One region of the Hymenobacter sp. FMD4 genome, then DNA from elsewhere that is predicted to be linked to it. Evidence: riboswitches for the same ligand, from Rfam matches in the RefSeq annotation. Region 1 holds a riboswitch; each other region holds the start of a gene.

Region 1 (5,139 bases):
GGCGTCGCCCTTGGTTTGGCTAAGCTTATCGGCCAGCTGCACGAGGCGCTCGGTAGCGTCGTCGCGGCGGTCGAAGAGCACGTCTTCCACGGCTTCCAGCAGGTCCTTGGGCACCTCGTCGTACACGGCCAGCTGGCCGGCATTTACGATGCCCATATCCAGCCCGGCCTTGATGGCGTGGTACAGGAAAGCCGCGTGAATGGCCTCGCGCACCGGGTCATTGCCGCGGAAGGCAAAGGAAACGTTGCTGACGCCACCGCTGGTCAGCGCGCCGGGCAGGTGCTGCTTGATCCAGCGCACGGCCTCAATGAAGTCGATGGCGTAGCGGCGGTGCTCCTCGATGCCGGTGCCCACAGTGAGGATGTTCGGGTCGAAGATGATGTCCTCGGCCGGAAAACCCACCTCTTCGGTCAGGATACGGTAACCACGCTGACAGATTTCGATGCGGCGCTGGTAGCTGTCGGCCTGGCCTTCTTCATCGAACGCCATGACGATGACGGCCGCCCCGTAAGCGCGCACCAGGCTGGCGTGATGTTTAAACACCTCTTCGCCTTCCTTTAGCGAAATCGAGTTGACAATGCTCTTGCCCTGCGTGCATTTCAGGCCCGCTTCCAGCACCTCCCACTTCGAGGAATCGATCATGATGGGCAGGCGGGCCACATCGGGTTCCGAAGCCATCAGGTTCAGGAAGTTGGTCATGGCCTCCACCGAATCGAGCAGGCCCTCGTCCATATTCACGTCCAGAATCTGGGCGCCGCCTTCCACCTGGGCGCGGGCCACGGCCACGGCTTCGTCAAACTGCCCCGAGCGAATCAGGCGGGCGAAAGCGCGCGAACCGGTCACGTTGCACCGTTCGCCCACGTTCACGAATAGGCTTTCGGGGTGGATGTTTACCGGCTCCAAACCGCTCAGGCGCGTCGCACGGGGGCGCACCGGCAGCGGACGCGGCGGATAGCGGTCCACCAGCTTCGCGGCTTCGGCAATGTGCTGGGGCGTGGTACCGCAGCAGCCACCCACCACGTTCACGAGGCCTTCCTGCAGGTACTCTTCCAGCACGGCGGCAAATTCCTGGGCCGATTCGTCATAGCCACCGAAAGCGTTGGGCAGGCCCGCATTCGGATAAGCCGAAATGTAGCAATCGGCAAGGCGGCTCAGCTCCTGCAGGTACACCTTCAGCTGCTGGGCCCCAAGCGCGCAGTTCAGGCCGATACTCAGGATGGGCAGGTGGCGCATGGAGTTCCAGAACGCCTCCACCGTCTGGCCCGACAAAGTGCGGCCCGAGGCATCGGTGATGGTGCCCGAAATCATGAGGGGCACCACGCGGCCGCCCTCGTCGAAGAAACGCTGGGCCGCAAACAAGGCAGCCTTGGCATTAAGGGTGTCGAAGATGGTCTCGATCAGCAGCGCATCCACGCCGCCGTCCACGAGACCTTTGATTTGTTCCAGGTACGCCACAGCCAGCTCATCGAAGCTGACGGCGCGGAAGCCTGGGCGGTTTACATCGGGCGAGAGCGAGGCCGTGCGGTTCGTGGGGCCGATGGCGCCGGCCACGAAGCGCGGGCGCTCCGGTGTACTGTATTCGTCGGCTGCTTCGCGGGCTAGCCGGGCTGCCTCGTAATTCAGCTCATACACGATGTGCTCCAAGGCGTAATCGGCCTGGGCAATAGTGGTACCGCTGAAGGTGTTGGTTTCGACCAGATCAGCGCCCGCGGCGAAGTACTCGGCATGCACGCCGCGCACAATGTCGGGGCGCGTCAGACAGAGCAGGTCGTTGTTGCCGCGCAGGGGCTTGGGGTGGTCCCGAAACCGCTCGCCGCGAAAATCTTCTTCGGTGAGCTGGTGGCGCTGCAGCATGGTACCCATGGCACCATCGAGCACGATGACGCGGCGGGCAAGCAGCTCGGCGAGGGGAGAAGCAGGGACAGTAGGCATGTAAATGTTCCGGATAGCAGTGGAGGCAAGCGCGTATCCGGAAAGCCTAAGCAACTTTTCAGTCACCAAGTTCCGCTCATCTTCTCCGAACGCCAGCGGGCCTCGGATGGGAGTTAGCACCTCTGCCGCAGCGGCCGGTTGCTAAGACGTCACAGGGCCCAGTCCCTCAGTCTTTCTGGATAAGCTTTGGCGAAGATAAATAGCGAAATGCGCAATACCAAATTGGATAATAGTAACTTGATTAAGTTACATGTTTGGTGTTGGTGGAGCTTTTCCTCGATGAAAAGACCGAGCCGGCAGCGTCTTGAATGCTTATTTGCCAAAGGAGCCAATACGCTAAAGCGTGGCGTCCGACGTTATTCAATGGGTAATAGTAAGTTTAAGCAGCATTAGCGTTTGAGGAATTATGAAATTTGCTGGTTGCCTGATGGCCGCTTTTTTATTGGGTGGCAAGGCCGCCTCGGCGCAAACGTCGTCCACAAGCCTGCCGGTGGGCACGGGCTTGGAAGCTGCTTACTATAACGGTACCAACTTCGAACAGCTAGTGCTGCGCCGGCGCGACGCGGCCATCGATTTTAGCTGGCAAAAACAGCCGCCGGCACCCGGGCTGGGGGCCGAGCACTTCTCCGTACGCTGGGAAGGTTACATACTGGCGCCGGTATCGGGCGAGTATGAATTCTCAACCGTGATGGACGATGGCCTGCGGGTATGGGTGGGCGGCAAGCGCATCATCAATGCCTGGCGCGAGCAAGACCACGTGCCGGCGGCAGTTCGCATTCGGCTGGAGGCGGGCAGGTACTACCGGTTGCGCGTCGATTACTTTCAGACGATATTCGACTCCCGGGCGCTGTTGCAATGGCGCTTGCCCGACAGCCGGGAATTGGTGCCGGTGGGTGCCAATAGCTTGTTTGCAGCGCTGCCGCCTTCGGCCAAACCTGTGCCGGCCACTACGCGCCCTGCTACCCGCCCGCCCGTTGAAACGGCTCCGCCCGTAACCCGCCCAGCTACACCAGCGCCAACGCCGCGACCAACCCGCTCAAGTACGCCGGCGCCTTCTCGCCCCGCGCCCCGCCAGACAGCACCGCCCGTGGCACCAGCAGCCGATAACGAGTTAAGCGAACTGAACAAGCTGCCCGCCGGGGCGGTAGTAACCCTGCAACACCTGTATTTCGAACAGAGCAAGCCGCGGCTGTTGCCTACTTCGCTGCCTGAAATGGAACGTTTGGCTCAGATTCTGAAAGCCAATCCCTCGTTGCGCCTGGAAATTGTCGGCCACACCGATAACGTAGGCGACGTCAGCTTAAATCAAGCCCTGTCGCAGCAGCGGGCTGAAGCTGTACGCGACTACCTGATTCGCCAAGGCATCGAAGCCGAACGACTGCTGGCCACAGGCCTAGGCAGCGCCCGACCCGTAGCTGACAACGACGACCCCAAACAACGGCCGCGCAATCGGCGGGTGGAGGTGGTAGTGCGCTGAGGGTAGGACTTGGATGGATTAAGTGCAGGAGCTTGTTCTTATTTCGTAATAAGTGAGTTGAAAAGAAAAACCCGTTTCCTGATCAGGAAACGGGTTTTTCTTTTCAAAGGCGGAGTCGAAGCACATAGTGCTTCGACTCCCAAGACGAAACGAGTTATTACTTCGTCAACGAGAGCTGACGAATTGTGTATTCATCGCCCATTTTTACTTTCATCATGTACACGCCGGCTGCCAGGTTCGACAGGTCGAGCTTATTCTCGAAGTTGTCGCGGATGGTTGCCTTGTGTACCGTCTGGCCGAGCGTATTCATTACGAGTACTTCCATGCCGGCCTTGGCATTGGCTCCGCGCACCTCCAGCGTTACCAAGCCATTGCTTGGGTTTGGGAACAGGCTGATGGCACGGTCGAGCGCGGCGGAGGTACCAGTCACGGTGTTGGCTACTGCCTCCACTACAAACACGCCCAAGTTGGCCGAAGCGGCATCAGCCAAGGTGCCACCAGTAGCCCCGAAGGTGTTGATGGTGTAGAAGGTACCGGTGCGGGTGGGCGTTTCCGGCAACGTACCCATCGGGAAGTAGCGGGCACCAGTGGCAGCAGTCTGCACCAAGCCAACGTAGAAGTTGCCAGCAGCAATGGCTACAGGCGTAGCGAAGTTGAAGGTCTTGCGCTGATCAATGTCGGCAGCCGTGACTACATAGTTAGGCGTGCGGGCAATAAGGGTACCCGTGGAGCTCACCAAAACTCCGTATACCGTGTTGCCCACGGTGTTCGGGTCGGCCAAAGCTGCGATTACTGCAGTGAGTGAGCGGGCTACAGTCGTGTTGTAGCGCACCACGAAAGCCCCCGTTGCGGTTGCACCGAAGCCAACGCTCAGTTGCGGGTTGAGAGCGGTGTTGTTGGCGTAGCTGAAGGTGTTCGTCGTTACGATTTGCTGGTAAGTGCGGGTGTTGTTGGCCACCACATCATCGGGTAGCAGCGAAACCGTCAGCGTGTTGTTGCCGGTGGCAGCAGGCGTGAAGGCGGCAAACGTAACCGTGGCCGTGGCGCCAGGCGCCAGCGAAGCAATTAGCTGCGAGTTGGTAAAAGTAGTGGCCCCCGAAACGGTGAGTGTAACCGGAACACCGGTCAGAGCTTGGGAACCAGCATTACGAACTACCGCCTGTACTGTCTGCGCAGCGCCAACAGGAGCTTTGCCCAGCGAGTAAATGGTCTGAACCTCAGCGTCGTTGTCGGGAATGGTAGTGACGCAGATAGTGAAAGCACCCTGCGTATCAGCGGAGCCGTAGCCAGCTACTGACACGTAGTAGGTCGTGCTCGGCGTGAGGCCTGTAGCCGCCAGCGGAGCTGATACCGTGTTGTTGGCTCCGCCAGAGGCGCAGGCTCTTTCCGTGAACGGGCCTGCTGCTCCCGAAGTGCTGGAGAACAAGCGGATGTAACCGGCCGGAGCGCCAGTTACCTGAATACGAGCTGAAGTGCTACCGGGGCCGCTAGCAGCGGTGGTAAACGAGTACCACACGTCCCTTGGGTTAACCGCAATACCGCAGGTGTTAGGTGCTGCACCAGGATTGACATAGCCGTTGGGCGTGGTGGTGGTAGCGCCGGCGTTGGTGCCATTAACCGGTGTGCATGTGGCACTAACCGGGAGGGAAATGGCGCCCGTCGGGTTGTCATTGGCTGGAGCGGTGACAGGCTGGCCTACGCATACCGTAATGGCGCCGTTGGTTGGGTTG
Region 2 (5,139 bases), on a different contig from region 1:
AGGACAGCATCATCACCAGGCAGGTCACGATGCCGAGAATGGGCACCACCGGCACCCACGGCGTGCGGAAGCTGCGCGGCGCGTTGGGCTCCCGCTTGCGCATAATCAGCACGCCCACGCACACCATTACGAAGGCCAGCAAGGTGCCGATGCTGCACATCTCACCGACTACGTTGATGGGCACCAGGCCGGCAAACAGGCTGATAAATACGCCCAGCAACAAGTTAGACTTGTGTGGCGTCTGGAAGCGCGGGTGTACCTGCGAAAACACGCGCGGCAGCAGCCCGTCGCGCGACATGGAGAAGAACACGCGGCTCTGGCCCAACAAATCAACCAGAATAACCGAGGTGTAGCCGATTAGAATAGCGAGGATGATTGCCCCCGACAGCCAGGCGTAGGGCGTCTTTTCGATGGCAATGGCCACCGGCGCGGCGCTGTTCTTGAATTCCGTGTAGTTGGCTAGGCCGGTCATCACGTAGCCGAACACCACGAACAGCACGGTGCACACCACCAGGGAGCCAATGATACCGATGGGCATGTTGCGCTGCGGATTTTTCGCCTCCTGGGCCATGGTAGCCACAATGTCGAAACCGATGAACACGAAAAACACCACCCCGGCACCGCGCAGAATACCGCTCCAACCAAACTCCCCGAACGCCCCGGTATTGGCCGGAATGAAAGGCTGGTAGTTGGCCGGATCGATGTAGCGCCAGCCCAACGCGATAAACACCAGCACCACCGATACCTTCAGCGCTACCACCACGGCATTGAACACCGCCGAGCCCTGCGTACCCCGCATGATGATGGCCGTGATGGCCAGCACGACGAGGATGGCCGGCAAGTTGATAAAGCCCGAGACAGTAGAGCCGTCGGCCAGAGTACTTGTCTCGAAAGGCGACATCACCAGCTGCGCCGGAATGTGCAGGTCGTACTTAGCTAGAAAGCGCACCAGGTACTGCGACCAGCTGATGGCCACCGTGGCCGCCCCTACCGAGTACTCCAGTACTAGGTCCCAGCCGATAATCCAGGCAAATAGCTCGCCCATGGTGGCGTAGGAATAAGTATAAGCCGAACCGGCGACGGGCACCATGGAGGCAAACTCGGCGTAGCACAGCGCCGAGAAAGCGCAGCCGATGGCGGCCACTACAAACGACAGTGTGACGGCCGGCCCGGCGTGGTTGGCAGCAGCAATGCCCGTGAGCGAAAACAAACCCGCGCCAATGATGACCCCGATGCCGATGGCAATCAGATTGAACGGTCCCAAGCTACGCTTCAGGGTGTGCGAGCCACTCTCCGCGGCTTCCAGCCGCAGGAGTTCCAGTGATTTTTTGAGCATGAGTGAAAGAAGGGCACAGGCCGAAACCAGCGCGAACGGATAAGCCTCGTCGGGCGGCGCAGGGCGGCGGACAGCCCATGCCGGCCGGTAAGCCAGGCGTAAGACTACCCACGGCGTAGCGGCAGCGCTACGAGCGAGAAAAGAAGAAAAACAGCAGGAGGCGCTGCGCATGGCACAGGCGAAGCGGCGTTAGCACAACCGCTGGCGGGCAATAATCAACCTATTAATAATGAACAGGTTGACTACAATCACTTCAACAACAACAGCAACGATGCTGCACGTGCATTTCGGTAGCCGCGGCAGTGGCGCTGGCAGATACACGAACGGCGGCATTAGAGCCGGAAATCAAAGCAGGTACTCGGTTGGGAAAGCCCACAGCAACTTGTTTTTATATAGTCAGGAAAAACTTCGCTGACCTTCGGTTGGCACCGTGTCGGAAGGTTCCGAGCGGTTGCCGGCGCTTCGCAGAGCCTTTCTCTCCACGCCTCTGTATAAAAACAATCCTTCAGCAGTAAAGAATTGGTGGCACAAAGGTAGGTCTAGGGAATCTGTATCTGCAAGCTTTTCAGCGGCGAGTCCCAGGCTACTACGCAAAACAGCCCTCGGGACGCCCATTCGTAAAGGCGTCCCTAGGGCTGGTACCTGATGCTGCGGCCGGCTTAGTAATTGTACGACACGCCGACCGAAAGTCCCGTTGACTGACCGACGTTGCGTCCTGCCACGTAGCGGCTCACCCCGAATACCACGCCGTAGCCCTTGGCCAGCGGCTGGTACAAGCTGGCCCCGATGCGGGTGTAGTTAACCCGCGTAGCTGTAAAGCGTCCATCGAAGCCGGGCTGCAGAATATCAGTACCTCCGGAGCTAGACTTCTGAAATGAAGCCCACGTTTCAAAGTACGTCTTAACGCCGGCGTAGCCCACTTTTACATCCCCTACAAATGCATTGGGCACGTGGCTGCTGCGCAGGCTATAGCCAGCCTGGCCGGTCAGGAACACACCGGTAGGAGTTTTGAGGTGTGCGATGCCCACAGTGGTAAGTTTGGTAGCCCGGTTGCCGATGGCAATAATGTATTCCAATCCTTTGTCGGACTGGTAATTACTGGCGGGCGTGCTCACCCCCACCGCGCCCAGCAAATCCAGCACGCTGCTTCCGATTTCGGTGGAGTAAGTTTTGAACTTGAGCAGGGCCGAAATGTCCTGCAGGCCACTGCGGCTGTTGGTGAAGCCTTCGCTATTGCCTTTGCCTTCCGACTTGATGAAGGGCAAGCTCACTACCGCTTCTATTTTTTCGCTGATGCCGTAGTTGGCGTACACGCTCACCGAGGAAACCCTGATTTCCTGAAACACCGGCACGCCTTCCACTTTATCGGGCACCAGAAATACGTTGCGGTACCGCTCGGCCGTACCGGTAAATACCACCGCACCGTGGCCTTTACCAGCCATAAAGCCGCCAACCAAGCTTTGCGCTTGGAGTTTAGGCACCATCAGCAGTACCGTAGCTAGCAAGACAGAAAACGAGTAGGTGTGCTTCATAAATGGGCTAGGTAGTAAGTTCAGCGTGAGGAAATTGGCAATCCAGGGCATATGCCAAAACACAATCACCCTTGAATTGTTCAGCTTGCACTAACCGAACCTACGGCAGACGCCTACGCATCGGATTGCGGGCTCAATAAATCCGATTACTTTTCCGCTTCGTTTGTATTGCGCCAAGGTTGGTTTGCCCCTGCCTGCTCTTCTCTATCCTTCACCTATTCCGCATGAAACACCTGTTACCCACTTGGTTTGCAGCGTTGGCGCTGACTTCTTCCCTCTTCCTGAGTAGCTGCAACAAGAAGTCCGAAGCTGATCCATCCATTGCCGGAATTGCCGTAGCCGGCCGTGACTTCAGCGTGCTGGAAGACGCAGCTATCCGTGGCGGCGTAGTGGAGATATTATCGAACAAGAACCCGAACGACCCAACGGGTAATTACACGGTGTTTGCGCCCAACAATGCGGCCTTCGCTCGGCTAGGCTTGAATGGTGCGGCTGATCTGGCTTCACTGCAACGCCCCTTCCTGACCAGCACGCTGTTTTACCACGTAACCGGCGGTAACTTGCAAGGCACCGACTTGCAGGCCGGTACGGCTTCCCCCTCGGCGCTGGGCCCCAATCGGCGCATCATCCTGCGCGACGGCAGCCGCTACGTCAACGGGTCGCGCATCTTGGCTACGGACGTACGCGCTTCCAATGGCACTGTGCACGTAGTAGATAAAGTCCTGCTGGCTACCGGAGTGAATATCGTGCAGTCGGCCCAGGCGCTGAGCGTTGGGCAAGTGTTTGTGAAGCCCGAGCTGACGTTTCTGGTAGCGGCCCTTGACTACTGCCCCGCTGTCCGAACCGCCTTATCCGGTTCCAACTTTTTCACAGTCTTTGCCCCTTCCGACCAAGCCTTTCGCAACTTGCTCACGCAGCTGCTCGGCCCCGGCAATTACACACCCGCCGATATTCGCCAGCTTCCGGAAGCCACCGTGCAAGCAGTATTGCTGAATCACGCCTTGGCCGGGCCAGACAAGTTTACGTCTGAGCTTCCAGCTAATGCTACTGTAGCCACCGCAGGTGGCGGCAGCCTGACGCTTGGAGCTTTCGACAATGGGATACTGACCGTGCGCGGCTCCGGCAACACCACGCCCGCCAACATGCTCATCCCCGATGTGCAGTGCACCAACGGTGTGGTGCACGTGGTCGACCAAGTGCTTCTGCCCTAACCGCATTCCCCAAGCCTTCAGCTTGATTGCCAGCCTCCGACGGTATTTAAAACCCTCTTGGTAGCTGTTCCGCTCCATGCCTCTGCTCTTTTGCACCTATTGCCCGTGGGCAATACCTAGCCCGGCACGCCCACATGCGTGCCACCTTTCTTTTCACTATGAACACCAAGACTGCCCTGCTCTTTTGGAGCTGGCTGATGCTGCTTACCCTGCCGCATCGCCTGTGGGCCCAGCCCGAAACGACGCCCAAGTCTTCATTGGAAGGGCAATGGAAAGGCTCGCTGACTGTACCCGGTGGCAGCCTTCCCCTAACGATTACTGTTACGGAACTAGCTACTGGCGGCCGGTTTGGCCTGCTCGATGTACCCATGCAGCGCATTAGCCGGGCCATGCTGGGCATGGAGCTGCGCGGCGACACCATCTTGTTTGCCTCAGCGGAACTGGGCTGCAGCTATACCTGCCAGCGTTCGGCCGATGGCCAGCAGCTGAATGGCACCTGGCAACAGCAAGGCTACAAAACTGCGCTTACCCTGCAATACACTCCCCTGCCAACCAGCCCGCCCAAAAATTTCAAATTTCCGCCGCCTTACCGGGTGGAGGAAGTGTCCTTTGCCAATTCCAAAGACGAGGTACGTCTGAGTGGCACGCTTACTATTCCGCCTGGGGAAGGCCCGTTTCCGGCCGTGGTACTACTTTCCGATATGGGCCCGCACGACCGCGACGCCACCCAAGGCGAATACAAGCTGTTTGGCGCCTTGGCTGACTACCTCACGCGCCGCGGCGTAGCCGTGCTACGCCTCGACGACCGTGGTGTAGGCCAATCTACTGGCGACTGGCGCACGGCTACTACTCTGGACCTCGTTAAGGACACGCAAATTGCCCTGAATTTCCTCCGCACCCGTCCGCTTATTGACTTTGCCCAGCTTGGACTAATTGGCCACGGCGAAGGTGGCAACGTGGCGCTGCTGACCGCTGCTCAGCCTTTGCCTCCTTCCTTCGTTATCAGCTTAGCGGGGGCCGGAACGGTAGGCCAGGAGATATTGGCGCAGCGCCCAGCAGG
Region 3 (5,139 bases), on a different contig from region 1:
GAACACTGTTTCGGGGCCGGGTCCGGCGGCTTGTGTTTTAACCGTTCTACAGCTTGCCCAGGCGGGCCGTCAGGCCGATGTTAGCCACCAAGGGCCAAGGATCAAGCGTTGTGCGGGTACGCGAAACAAACTGCAAGCCCAAGCGGCTGCTTAGCATCAGCCGACGCGAGAGGAAGCGGTTGGTGGTCAGTATGGGCTGATAATGGATTTGCCGCAGCCCCGAGGCGTCTTGCACTACGGATATTGGACTGCTGCGAGGGTTAGTGCTGGCCCTGATCAGTTCCAGATACTCCACACCGTATACGCGCAGCGCTAATCCCATCTGCCACCGTTCCGTAGGGCTCCAGATCAAGGTAGGCTGCACGTACGCCGTACGGTAGCGGCTGTTGATATCGACGGTAGAGCTGCCTTCGAAACTGTTGCGCAAAGCCTGACCACCACCATAACCTGCCCCAGCGTAGGCTGCCAGCATGATCTGCTCGCTTGGCCAGAGGTAGTACCCCATGCCTACTTCGCCACCGCCAAACCGGTTGCCATTGCCCCCACCCCATACCATGCCAGCTCCCGTCAGGGCCACGTGGTTGGTGATGGCCCAGGCAGCTTGCGCTTCCAGGCCATTGAATCCAAGGCTGGCACGCGCTTCCACGTTACCCTTTTCCACCAATACAGGCAGATTGGCCGACTGGGGCATCAGTGCCGGCGCACAGCCACTCAGCCCGCTGAGTGAGGGTACCGCTATGATGACGGCAATGCTTATGAAGAAGCGCATAATCATGCGAGTTGAAAGTGGCCTAATAAGGTTGCATAAGGAGCCGACAATGTACTCAGCGAATTAGCGGGACACCGTAGGTAGCAGTTCGCAACTGTCGGCACTACATCGGATTTATTGGCTAGCGCATTATTGCAGGGGAATAGATTTCGAATTCGTTTATTAATTAGCTTCGAGAGCGGGTAAATACCATCCTTTTATTAAGTCAGCATATATTATCACCATAGGCCAACCCTACGACTAGGGCATGCGTATTGGCTTCGACGCAGGTAAGTCGCAAAAAGAATTTGCAATTCTAAAATTTGTGTGACTACCTTTGCTTCATCAATTCTACCCAGGATTGTTTTTATACAGAGGCGTGGAGAGACAGGCTCTACGAAGCGCCGGCAACCACGGGAAAGTCCCGAACGGTGCCAATTCCTGACCATATAAAAACAACGACGTCGTGAACTTCGACCTCACCCCCCGCGCTACCTCTTTTGGCTCTGCTGCCTCGCAGCCGGAGTTGTTCGGCCTCAACATGCTGTTTTGCTGTTGTATGCCGATGCGCAGCGCGTGTTGTTGAGGCATTCACACCTCTGCTTCCCGTTTGCTGGAACCCGGCCCTTAGGCGCCTGCTATCTGGTGTATAGCCTAGGTTCGTTCGGTTTGGCTGCTTGAGCTTTGCTCGCTTCCTGTCCTTCCAGCAGCCCTTTCTTCTTGTCTTACTTGGCTTGTTTCGCTGCGGCAAAACAGTCATAGCTCTTCTGCGCATGTCGACGACAATCGATGCACAGGTGGCGCATATTCGTCAGCAATTAATTGGAGCTGACGCACTGGATATTTTGCGCCTAATTGCTTTTGAATTTCCGGGTAAAGCTGCTTTTTCCACTTCTTTTGGATTGGAAGATCAGGCAATTACGCACCTGATATTTTCGCATGATTTACCGATCGAAGTATTTACGCTCGATACTGGCCGGAATTTTCAGGAAACATACGCCACCTGGAGCAAAACTGTGCTCAAATATGGCCAGACCATAAGGGCCTATTACCCCGACCACGAGCAGGTGGCGGCGCTGGTAGAGCGCCAAGGCCCCAACGGCTTCTACGAAAGCGTGGATGCCCGTAAAGCTTGCTGCCAGGTACGCAAAGTGGAACCGTTGAGCCGCGCCCTGACTGGCAAAGCGGCTTGGGTAACCGGCATCCGGGCCGAGCAATCAGCAAACCGCACCGGCATGCAGGTGGCCGACTACGATGCCACCTACCAGCTGCTGAAGGTAAACCCACTGCTCGACTGGACCTGGGAACAGACGTGGGCGTTCATTCGGGAGTACGGCATTCCGCACAATCCCCTGCACCTGCAAGGCTTCGTGAGCATCGGCTGCGCGCCGTGCACACGGGCTGTGAAGCTCGGTGAGGACTTCCGGGCTGGCCGCTGGTGGTGGGAAGACCAGTCGGCCAAGGAGTGCGGCCTGCATGCCACCAGCGCAGCGGCCGAAACTCCGGCTACCGCTTAACTCTGCCCCGCCCTTACCGCATTTCCCGCTCTTCCTACCCTTCCAAAAATTCGGCTGTACAGCCGAACAGGCACCTCCTTGCCTTATGCCAACGCTCACTAGACTCGACTACCTCGACCGGCTCGAAGCCGAAGCCATCCACATTCTGCGCGAAGTGGCCGGACAGTTTCAGCGCCCCGCGCTGCTGTTTTCGGGCGGTAAAGATTCCATTGCGCTGGTGCGCCTCGCCCAAAAGGCCTTCCGCCCCGGCAGGTTTCCGTTTCCGCTGGTGCACATCGACACGGGACACAACTTCCCGGAAGTGCTGGCCTTCCGCGATGCGCTGGCCGCCGAGCTAGGCGAGCAGCTGATTGTGCGCCACGTGCAAGACACCATTCAGCAGCGCGGCTTGCGCGAGCCGGGCGGCAAGTTCCCGAGCCGCAATGCCCTACAGACTTACACCTTGCTGGACACCATCGAAGAATTTGGCTTTGATGCCTGCATCGGTGGGGCGCGCCGCGACGAGGAGAAGGCCCGCGCCAAGGAGCGCATTTTCTCGGTGCGGGACGAATTTGGGCAGTGGGACCCGCGCCGCCAGCGGCCGGAACTCTGGGACATCTACAACGGCCAGATTCAGCCGGGCGAGAACGTGCGCGTATTCCCCATCTCCAACTGGACCGAGCTGGACGTGTGGAATTACATCCAACGCGAGGACATTCCGCTGCCCAGCATCTACTTCGCCCACGAGCGCCGCTGCGTGGTGCTGCCCAGCGGCCAACTCCTGGCCGTAACCGACCATCTCTCGCTCGACGCTTCCGATGAGCTGACTACCCGTCAGGTGCGCTTTCGCACCGTGGGCGACGCCACGTGCACCGCCGCCGTGGAAAGTGACGCAGTCACGCTGGAAGCCATCATTGAAGACATTCTGCAAGCCAAAGTAAGTGAACGGGGTGCTACCCGCCTCGACGACCGGATTTCCGAAACCGGCATGGAGGACCGCAAGCGCAACGGCTACTTCTGATTTTAATGTGCTGCGCTTCGCTAATGTGGAAAACGTGCTGATGTGCTAAAAAGCTCGTCGGAACAGCATTGGCACATCAGCACATTCAACCACATCAGCACATTTTCCACATCAATCACATTCTCAAAGTGGACCTTCTCCGATTCATCACCTGCGGCAGCGTCGACGACGGCAAGAGCACGCTCATCGGGCGGCTGCTTTACGACAGCGCCGCCGTATCCCTTGACGTGCTGGCGGCGCTGGAAGAGCAGAACCGCACTTCGGCCGCCGGCACCGTAGACCTCGCACTGCTCACCGACGGCCTGCGGGCCGAGCGCGAACAGGGCATTACAATCGATGTGGCGCACAAGTACTTCACCACGCCACGCCGCAAGTTTATCATCACCGATACGCCCGGCCACGTGCAGTATACCCGCAACATGGTGACGGGCGCTTCCAATGCTGATCTGGCCATTGTACTCGTCGACGCCCGGCAGGGCATCGTGGAGCAGACGCGCCGGCACACCATCGTGTCGTCGTTGCTGGGCATTCGGCACTTCGTGCTGGCCGTGAACAAGATTGACCTCGTGGGCTATTCCGAGGCGGTGTTCCGCGACATCGTGGCTGATTACGCGGCCCTGGCCCATCAGCTCGGCATCCGGCAGGTGACGAGCATTCCGATCAGCGCCCTGCTCGGCGACAACGTGGTGCGGGCGTCGAGCAATCTGCCTTGGTACCAGGGGCCGAACCTGTTGGAGCACCTGGAAACAATAGCAGTAACTGCCGAGGCTACGCATGAGCCGGCGCGCTTCCAGGTGCAGTACGTTATTAGGCCGCAAAGCGCGGAGCTACCCGATTACCGGGGCTACGCAGGCCGTGTCCAGAGCGGCGTGTACCGCCGCGGCGACCGGGTGCGCGTGCTGTCTGTCGGCATCGAAACCACGCTCGAAGCCATCGAGGTAGATCAGCAGGAGGTGGAAATAGCCGTGGCCCCGCAAGCCGTAGTGCTACGCCTTGCCGACGACGTGGACATCAGCCGCGGCGACACCATCGTGCCCGTGGACCAGGCTCCGGAGCCTACCCGCGAGTTGGAGGCGACGCTGTGCTGGATGGCGGAGCAACCCCTGCGCCCCGGCCGCAAGCTGCTGGTGCAACACCACGCCGCCAAAACCAAAGCCGTGGTTCAAGCCATCGTCGGCAAAACAGACATTCAGACCTTCACGCAGCAGGAAACCGACGAAGCCCGGCTCAACGATATCGTGCGGGTGCGGCTGAAAACAGCTACCCCGCTGGCTGCCGATACCTACCGGCAAAACCGCACCACCGGCGCCTTTATCCTGCTTGACGAACAAACCGGCGCCACGCTGGCCGCGGGCCTGATCGAAGCCACCGAACCCGCTTACGCCTAACAGCACGTCCTGCTGAGCTTGTCGAAGCATCTCTACCGCCTTAGTAAATAGATTACTCTCGGTAGAAATGCTTCGACAAGCTCAGCAGGACGGCAGAAATCATTCTCTCGCCATGCCCGCTTTTATAACTCCCCGCCTCACCGTAGTAGGCGCCGGCCCCGGTGACCCGGAGCTGATAACCCTCAAGGGTGCCCGGGTGCTAGCTGAGGCCGACGTCGTTCTGTACGACGCCCTCAGCAACGCCGACCTGCTGGCCCACGCCCGGCCCGGCGCCAAGAAAGTGTATGTGGGCAAGCGAAAGGGCGTACGCGCCTACCTGCAGCAGGAAATCAACGACCTCATTGTGCTTTACGCCCGGGTGCACGGCCACGTGGTGCGGTTGAAGGGCGGCGACCCATTTGTGTTTGGGCGCGGCCGGGAGGAGATGTTGTTTGCCCAGCGTCACGGTTTGAAAACCGATTACGTCCCCGGCATCAGCAGCGCGGT
Region 4 (5,139 bases), on a different contig from region 1:
CTGGACGGCGCGTTACCTCGTTATCGGCTGCCTTATTGCGGCCTTCATCAGCATATCGCCGGGTGACTTCGGGCTGATTTTCGCCCGCAACCTCATCTATAAAGTAGTGCTGCTTATTGCAATTACGCCGGGCGGGGCGGGCATTGCCGAAGGCGCGTTTCCGCTGTTCTTCCGCACCTTCGCTGGCTCCGATACCATGTCGAACTTTATTCTGCTGCTTTACCGTATCGCCACCTACTACCTGTACTTGCTGTTGGGCACCATTTTCTTGCCGCGCTGGGTAGGCCGGGTATTTGGCAAACAGGCTGTGAAAGAGGTAATGGCATCGTAATGTCCGTGGCATTTGGTTGACTTTCCCATCAGGACCGCCTCCCCTTAATGCCTCTGTTTAGTTGTCGACCAACCATAAAAAAGCCCTTCGGTCTGACGACTGAAGGGCTTTTGCATTTTTAGCCAATTGCTACGCTTAGTCGGCAGCCAGTTGCAGTTCAGCACCTTCGGGGCTGCGCAGCGTCAGGCGCTTTTCGGTCAGCGTCACTACGTCGAATGTGCTGCTGGTGCTGCCGTTTTCGGGCGTCATGGAAATTTTATTGTTGCCCTGGTCAAAGGTGTATTTGCCGTTGATCGACTGCGTGGGCGAAGTCATTACGTACTGCCCGTTGGCGAAAAAACGAATTTCCTCCTGCTTCTGCTCAGAAGTCTGCTTCACTTTGTCGCCGGTGGCATCCTTCTCACGGTTGGTTTTCCACACTTTGCTATCGGTGCCGTAGAGCATGTTTACTCCTTCCACCTTGCCTTCCTTGCTGCCGCAGGCGTAGGTAACAAGCGTGAGCAGCATCAGCAGGCTGGCTAAGTAGTGTAAAGGAGTGTTGAATGCGCGTTTCATAGGATGTCTGGAATGGAGTGGTACAAGTGGTTCGAAAGCGAGTCACTGATGAGTCGCTGCCGCGTTTCTTACGCGCCTCTTGTCAAAGGGTTAAGCCAGCAACCAATTAGCAGCAGTGGCGTAAAGCTTAGGCGACCAATTGGCTATCAAGCCATTGGCATCTGATTCTACACCCAACCAACGACACCACTATGGGACTCTTTGATTTCCTGAGCGATAAGGGCGAGAAAAAGCCCGTACAACCAACCCAGCCCCAACAACAAACCGGTGGAGCCGCCGATTTCTTCGGCAACCAGAACCAGCAGGCCCAACCTGCTGCTCAGCAGGGCCAGAGCTACACCGTAGTAAGCGGCGACTCGCTGTCGAAAATTGCCAAGAAGCACTACGGCGACGCCAGCAAGTGGCACCAAATTTACGATGCCAACAAGACCACCATCGGCTCTAACCCCGACCACATAGAGGTAGGGCAAGTGCTGAAACTGCCGCAGCTATAAGCGGATTTCGCCTCTGATTAATGAACGTTCAGGTCCGACCCCTGGACGTTTTTTTATGCACTGTACAAGCCTTATTAGCTAGTACACGAATAATTACAACCCTCTTTGCAGACCAGGTGCGCAGGCACTTCAACTATAATTTTTGGTGTTCGAAAAAACTTTTTGCCGGATTTGCGTTTAATGCATCCGGTACTACCTTTGTGCCAGCCCGGCTTACGGCCCGGCGTTTTTTGAAGCATGATTTATTCCGAAGCGGCGAGAGAACAGGCTCGATGACCCGCTGGCAACCACCGGCAATGCACCAGCCGGCAGGTGCCAAGTCCTGCCCCACTGACCATCAGACTGGGGGCAAATAAATGGCGTGCTATGGCAAACTACCCAAATAGTTCCGACACCTCCTTCCAGTTCCGCGCTACCGCGGTGCCTGCTACAGCTATGCTTGTAGCCGCTCACCCTACCAGCGTAACGATGCAGCCACATGCCCTGCGTGCGGCTCTGATGGCGTGTTGTTGCTGTTGTTGGTAGTGCGCTTTGCAGGCGCGTAAAGCCTGCCCCTACCCTTTCTCAATTTTCCTGATTGCCGCTGGGCTTCCCCGCGGCGCGTGGCCTTTACGCACCCGTTGATGTATTCCGGGCTGTAGCAGGGCTGCACTCCGGCATACGCGGCTTATGGTCCAGCGTAGCCGGTTCCTCGCATCGATTTCTTAATCCACAACCCTCTTTCTCAGCACTATCATGTCCACGCAGAACCTGCAATTCGAGACCCTTCAACTCCACGCCGGCCAGCAGCCCGACCCTACGACTGGCGCCCGCGCCGTGCCGCTTTATCAGACTACCAGCTATGTTTTTAAGAATGCCGAGCACGGCGCCAACTTGTTTGCGCTGAAAGAGTTCGGAAATATCTACACCCGGCTGATGAACCCCACAACGGACGTGTTTGAGCAGCGCGTGGCCACTTTGGAAGGTGGCGTGGCTGCCCTAGCCACTTCCTCGGGACAGGCCGCTCAGTTCATTGCGCTGAACAACATCCTGCAGGCCGGCGACAACTTCGTATCGACCTCGTTCCTGTACGGCGGCACGTACAATCAATTCAAGGTTGCGTTCAAGCGGCTCGGCATTGAGGTGCGCTTCGCCGACGGTGACAATCCTGAAAGCTTTGAGCGACTGATTGATGAGAATACCAAGGCGCTGTACTTGGAAACCATCGGCAACCCTGGCTTTAACATTCCTGATTTCGAAGCCATTGCAGCCATTGCCGAGAAGCACGACATCCCGCTCATTGTGGACAATACCTTTGGAGCGGGTGGCTACCTGTTCCGGCCGCTGGAGCACGGCGCGCACATCGTGGTGCAGTCGGCTACGAAGTGGATCGGCGGGCATGGCACCTCCATCGGCGGGGTGATAGTGGACGGCGGCAAATACGACTTCGGCAACGGCAAATTCCCACAGTTCACGGAGCCTAGCGAAGGCTACCACGGGCTGGTATTCAACGACGTATTCGGCAAAAACGGGCCGTTCGGCAACATCGCCTTTATCATTCGGGCCCGGGTGGAAGGCCTGCGCGATTTCGGCCCCTCTCAGAGCCCTTTCAACTCCTGGCAGCTGCTCATCGGCCTCGAAACGCTGAGCCTGCGCGTGGACCGCACCGTAGAAAACGCCCTAAAAATCGCCGAATGGCTGGAGCAGCACCCGCAGGTAGAGGCCGTAAACTACCCCGGTCTGAAGAGTAGCCCCTATCACCAGTTGGCCACTAAGTACCTGAAGCGCGGCTTCGGCGGCGTGCTCACCTTCGCCATCAAAGGCTCTAAGGATACAGCCACCGAGTTCATCGACAACCTGCAGCTCATCAGTCACCTGGCCAATGTGGGCGACGCCAAGACGCTCATCATTCAGCCCTCGGCCACCACGCACCAACAGCTCAGTGACGCTGAACAGCGTGCTGCCGGCGTGACGCCTACGCTGCTGCGCCTCTCTGTAGGCTTAGAGCACATCGACGATATCAAAGCTGACCTGCAGCGCGCTTTCGACGCTGTGCAAAACCAAGCGCCATTGAGCACGCCAGCAGACGCAGAAATCCTCATTGAACAACAAGCCGGGCACCCCGCAACGCTGGAAGTTTAAGGGAGGGAACAAGTGAAGCCTAGCCACTGCCATGGCACGGCTTCCCTTCCAGCGACGGGGACAGGCGCGGCGTTTCGGGAAAAACGCCGCGTCTTTGCCTAGGCCTCTTTGCTTTCCGGCTCCTTCACTCTTCACTCACGCTCACTCCGAAGGGGCCGGAAGCAAAGAATATCTGACAACACGCCTTTATGCCGGGGCGCTCTTGTCCTCATTTACCGCACATTCTGTACTGCCTTACTTGCTCCCGCGCAGAGCGGTTCTTTAAGCTATGAGTAACCCACAAACCTTGACTCTTGCGCAGGCGCTACCGCTGGAATGCGGCGGGCAGCTCGACGGCGTTCAGATAGCCTATCACACGTTCGGCACGCTCAATGCCGCAGGCGACAATGTCCTTTGGGTGTGCCATGCTCTCACGGCTAACTCCGACGTGCTGAGCTGGTGGCCCGGCCTGATAGGTACCGGTGACTACTTCGACCCGGCCGATTGGTTTATCGTGTGCGCCAACGTGCTGGGCTCTTGCTACGGCAGCACCGGGCCCACTACGCCCGTGGCACCACATGGCCGGCCGCTGTATCAGGCCTTTCCGCGCCTGACCGTGCGCGACCTAGTGACAGCGCATGAACACTTGCGGCAGCATTTGGGATTGACGAAAATCCACACGGTTATTGGCGGCTCACTTGGCGGGCAGCAGGCCGTGGAGTGGGCCATTAAGCAGCCGACGCTGTTTGAGCACCTTGTGTTGCTGGCTACCAATGCTCAACATTCCCCGTGGGGCATTGCCTTCAATGAAGCGCAGCGCCTAGCCATTCAGGCCGACTGCACCTATGCAGGTGGGGGCCTGGAGGGTGGCACGGCCGGGCTGCGGGCTGCACGAGCCATTGCGCTGCTCAGCTACCGCAGCTATGATGCCTACGCCCGCACGCAGGCCGAGCCCAACCACGATACACTGCCAGCCTTTTACCGGGCCAGTTCCTATCAGCAGTACCAAGGCGACAAGCTTACGGCGCGCTTCAACGCCTATAGCTACGTCACCTTGTCGCACATCATGGATTCGCACCACGTAGGCCGCGGCCGCGGCGGCGTGGAGGCAGCACTGGCGCGGGTACAAGCCCGCACGCTGGTACTGGGCATTTCGTCCGATGTGCTGTTTCCACCCGCCGAGCAGGAATTGCTGGCCCGCCTGATTCCGGGAGCGATGTACGCCGAAATGAATTCGCCCTACGGCCACGACGGCTTCTTGATTGAAACCGCGCAAATCGCGCACTTTCTCGAACGATTCTATGTCCAAACCTTCGCCCACTAACGCCCGCACCCGCATCGGCCTGATTGGCTTCGGCTGCGTAGGGCAAGGGCTATACGATATTCTGGAACGCCACCCCGAGGCTGGTTTTGAGGTACGCCGTATTGCCGTCAAGAACCCTACGAAGATGCGCCCGCTGCCAGCTAACCGCTTCGAGTTTCAAGCTGATGCGCTGCTGCACGACCCAGAACTGGACTTGCTGGTAGAAGTAATCGACGACCCAACCGAAGCTTTCCGACTGGTGAGCCTCGCGCTCCACCAAGGCCGCCGGGTGGTCACGGCCAACAAGGCCATGGTGGCCCGACACCTGCCCGAGCTACTGCAGCTGCAGCGCGACT

Evidence for each region. Region 1 has a riboswitch for S-adenosylmethionine ahead of metH (methionine synthase). Riboswitches for the same ligand answer to the same signal wherever they lie in the genome.
Region 2: another riboswitch for S-adenosylmethionine. It lies ahead of AC5FXY_RS04460 (amino acid permease); the one in region 1 lies ahead of metH (methionine synthase).
Region 3: another riboswitch for S-adenosylmethionine. It lies ahead of AC5FXY_RS07660 (phosphoadenylyl-sulfate reductase); the one in region 1 lies ahead of metH (methionine synthase).
Region 4: another riboswitch for S-adenosylmethionine. It lies ahead of AC5FXY_RS13165 (O-acetylhomoserine aminocarboxypropyltransferase/cysteine synthase family protein); the one in region 1 lies ahead of metH (methionine synthase).

What each region holds. Positions count from the first base shown of each region.
Region 1 covers NZ_JBZYWH010000007.1:168,007-173,145, reverse strand. Annotated here, with positions in the region: gene metH (methionine synthase) at 1-1,932, opposite strand, end outside; SAM riboswitch class I at 2,006-2,118, opposite strand; gene AC5FXY_RS09650 (OmpA family protein) at 2,360-3,409, shown strand; gene AC5FXY_RS09645 (T9SS type A sorting domain-containing protein) at 3,567-5,139, opposite strand, start outside.
Region 2 covers NZ_JBZYWH010000003.1:131,737-136,875, reverse strand. Annotated here, with positions in the region: gene AC5FXY_RS04460 (amino acid permease) at 1-1,336, opposite strand, end outside; SAM riboswitch class I at 1,722-1,834, opposite strand; gene AC5FXY_RS04455 (hypothetical protein) at 1,996-2,868, opposite strand; gene AC5FXY_RS04450 (fasciclin domain-containing protein) at 3,093-4,079, shown strand; gene AC5FXY_RS04445 (alpha/beta hydrolase family protein) at 4,238-5,139, shown strand, end outside.
Region 3 covers NZ_JBZYWH010000005.1:199,385-204,523, reverse strand. Annotated here, with positions in the region: gene AC5FXY_RS07665 (hypothetical protein) at 47-769, opposite strand; SAM riboswitch class I at 1,113-1,204, shown strand; gene AC5FXY_RS07660 (phosphoadenylyl-sulfate reductase) at 1,522-2,265, shown strand; gene cysD (sulfate adenylyltransferase subunit CysD) at 2,351-3,265, shown strand; gene AC5FXY_RS07650 (sulfate adenylyltransferase subunit 1) at 3,394-4,653, shown strand; gene cobA (uroporphyrinogen-III C-methyltransferase) at 4,766-5,139, shown strand, end outside.
Region 4 covers NZ_JBZYWH010000013.1:24,543-29,681, forward strand. Annotated here, with positions in the region: gene AC5FXY_RS13150 (lysylphosphatidylglycerol synthase transmembrane domain-containing protein) at 1-331, shown strand, start outside; gene AC5FXY_RS13155 (hypothetical protein) at 467-886, opposite strand; gene AC5FXY_RS13160 (LysM peptidoglycan-binding domain-containing protein) at 1,078-1,380, shown strand; SAM riboswitch class I at 1,620-1,739, shown strand; gene AC5FXY_RS13165 (O-acetylhomoserine aminocarboxypropyltransferase/cysteine synthase family protein) at 2,116-3,501, shown strand; gene AC5FXY_RS13170 (homoserine O-acetyltransferase family protein) at 3,770-4,804, shown strand; gene AC5FXY_RS13175 (homoserine dehydrogenase) at 4,782-5,139, shown strand, end outside.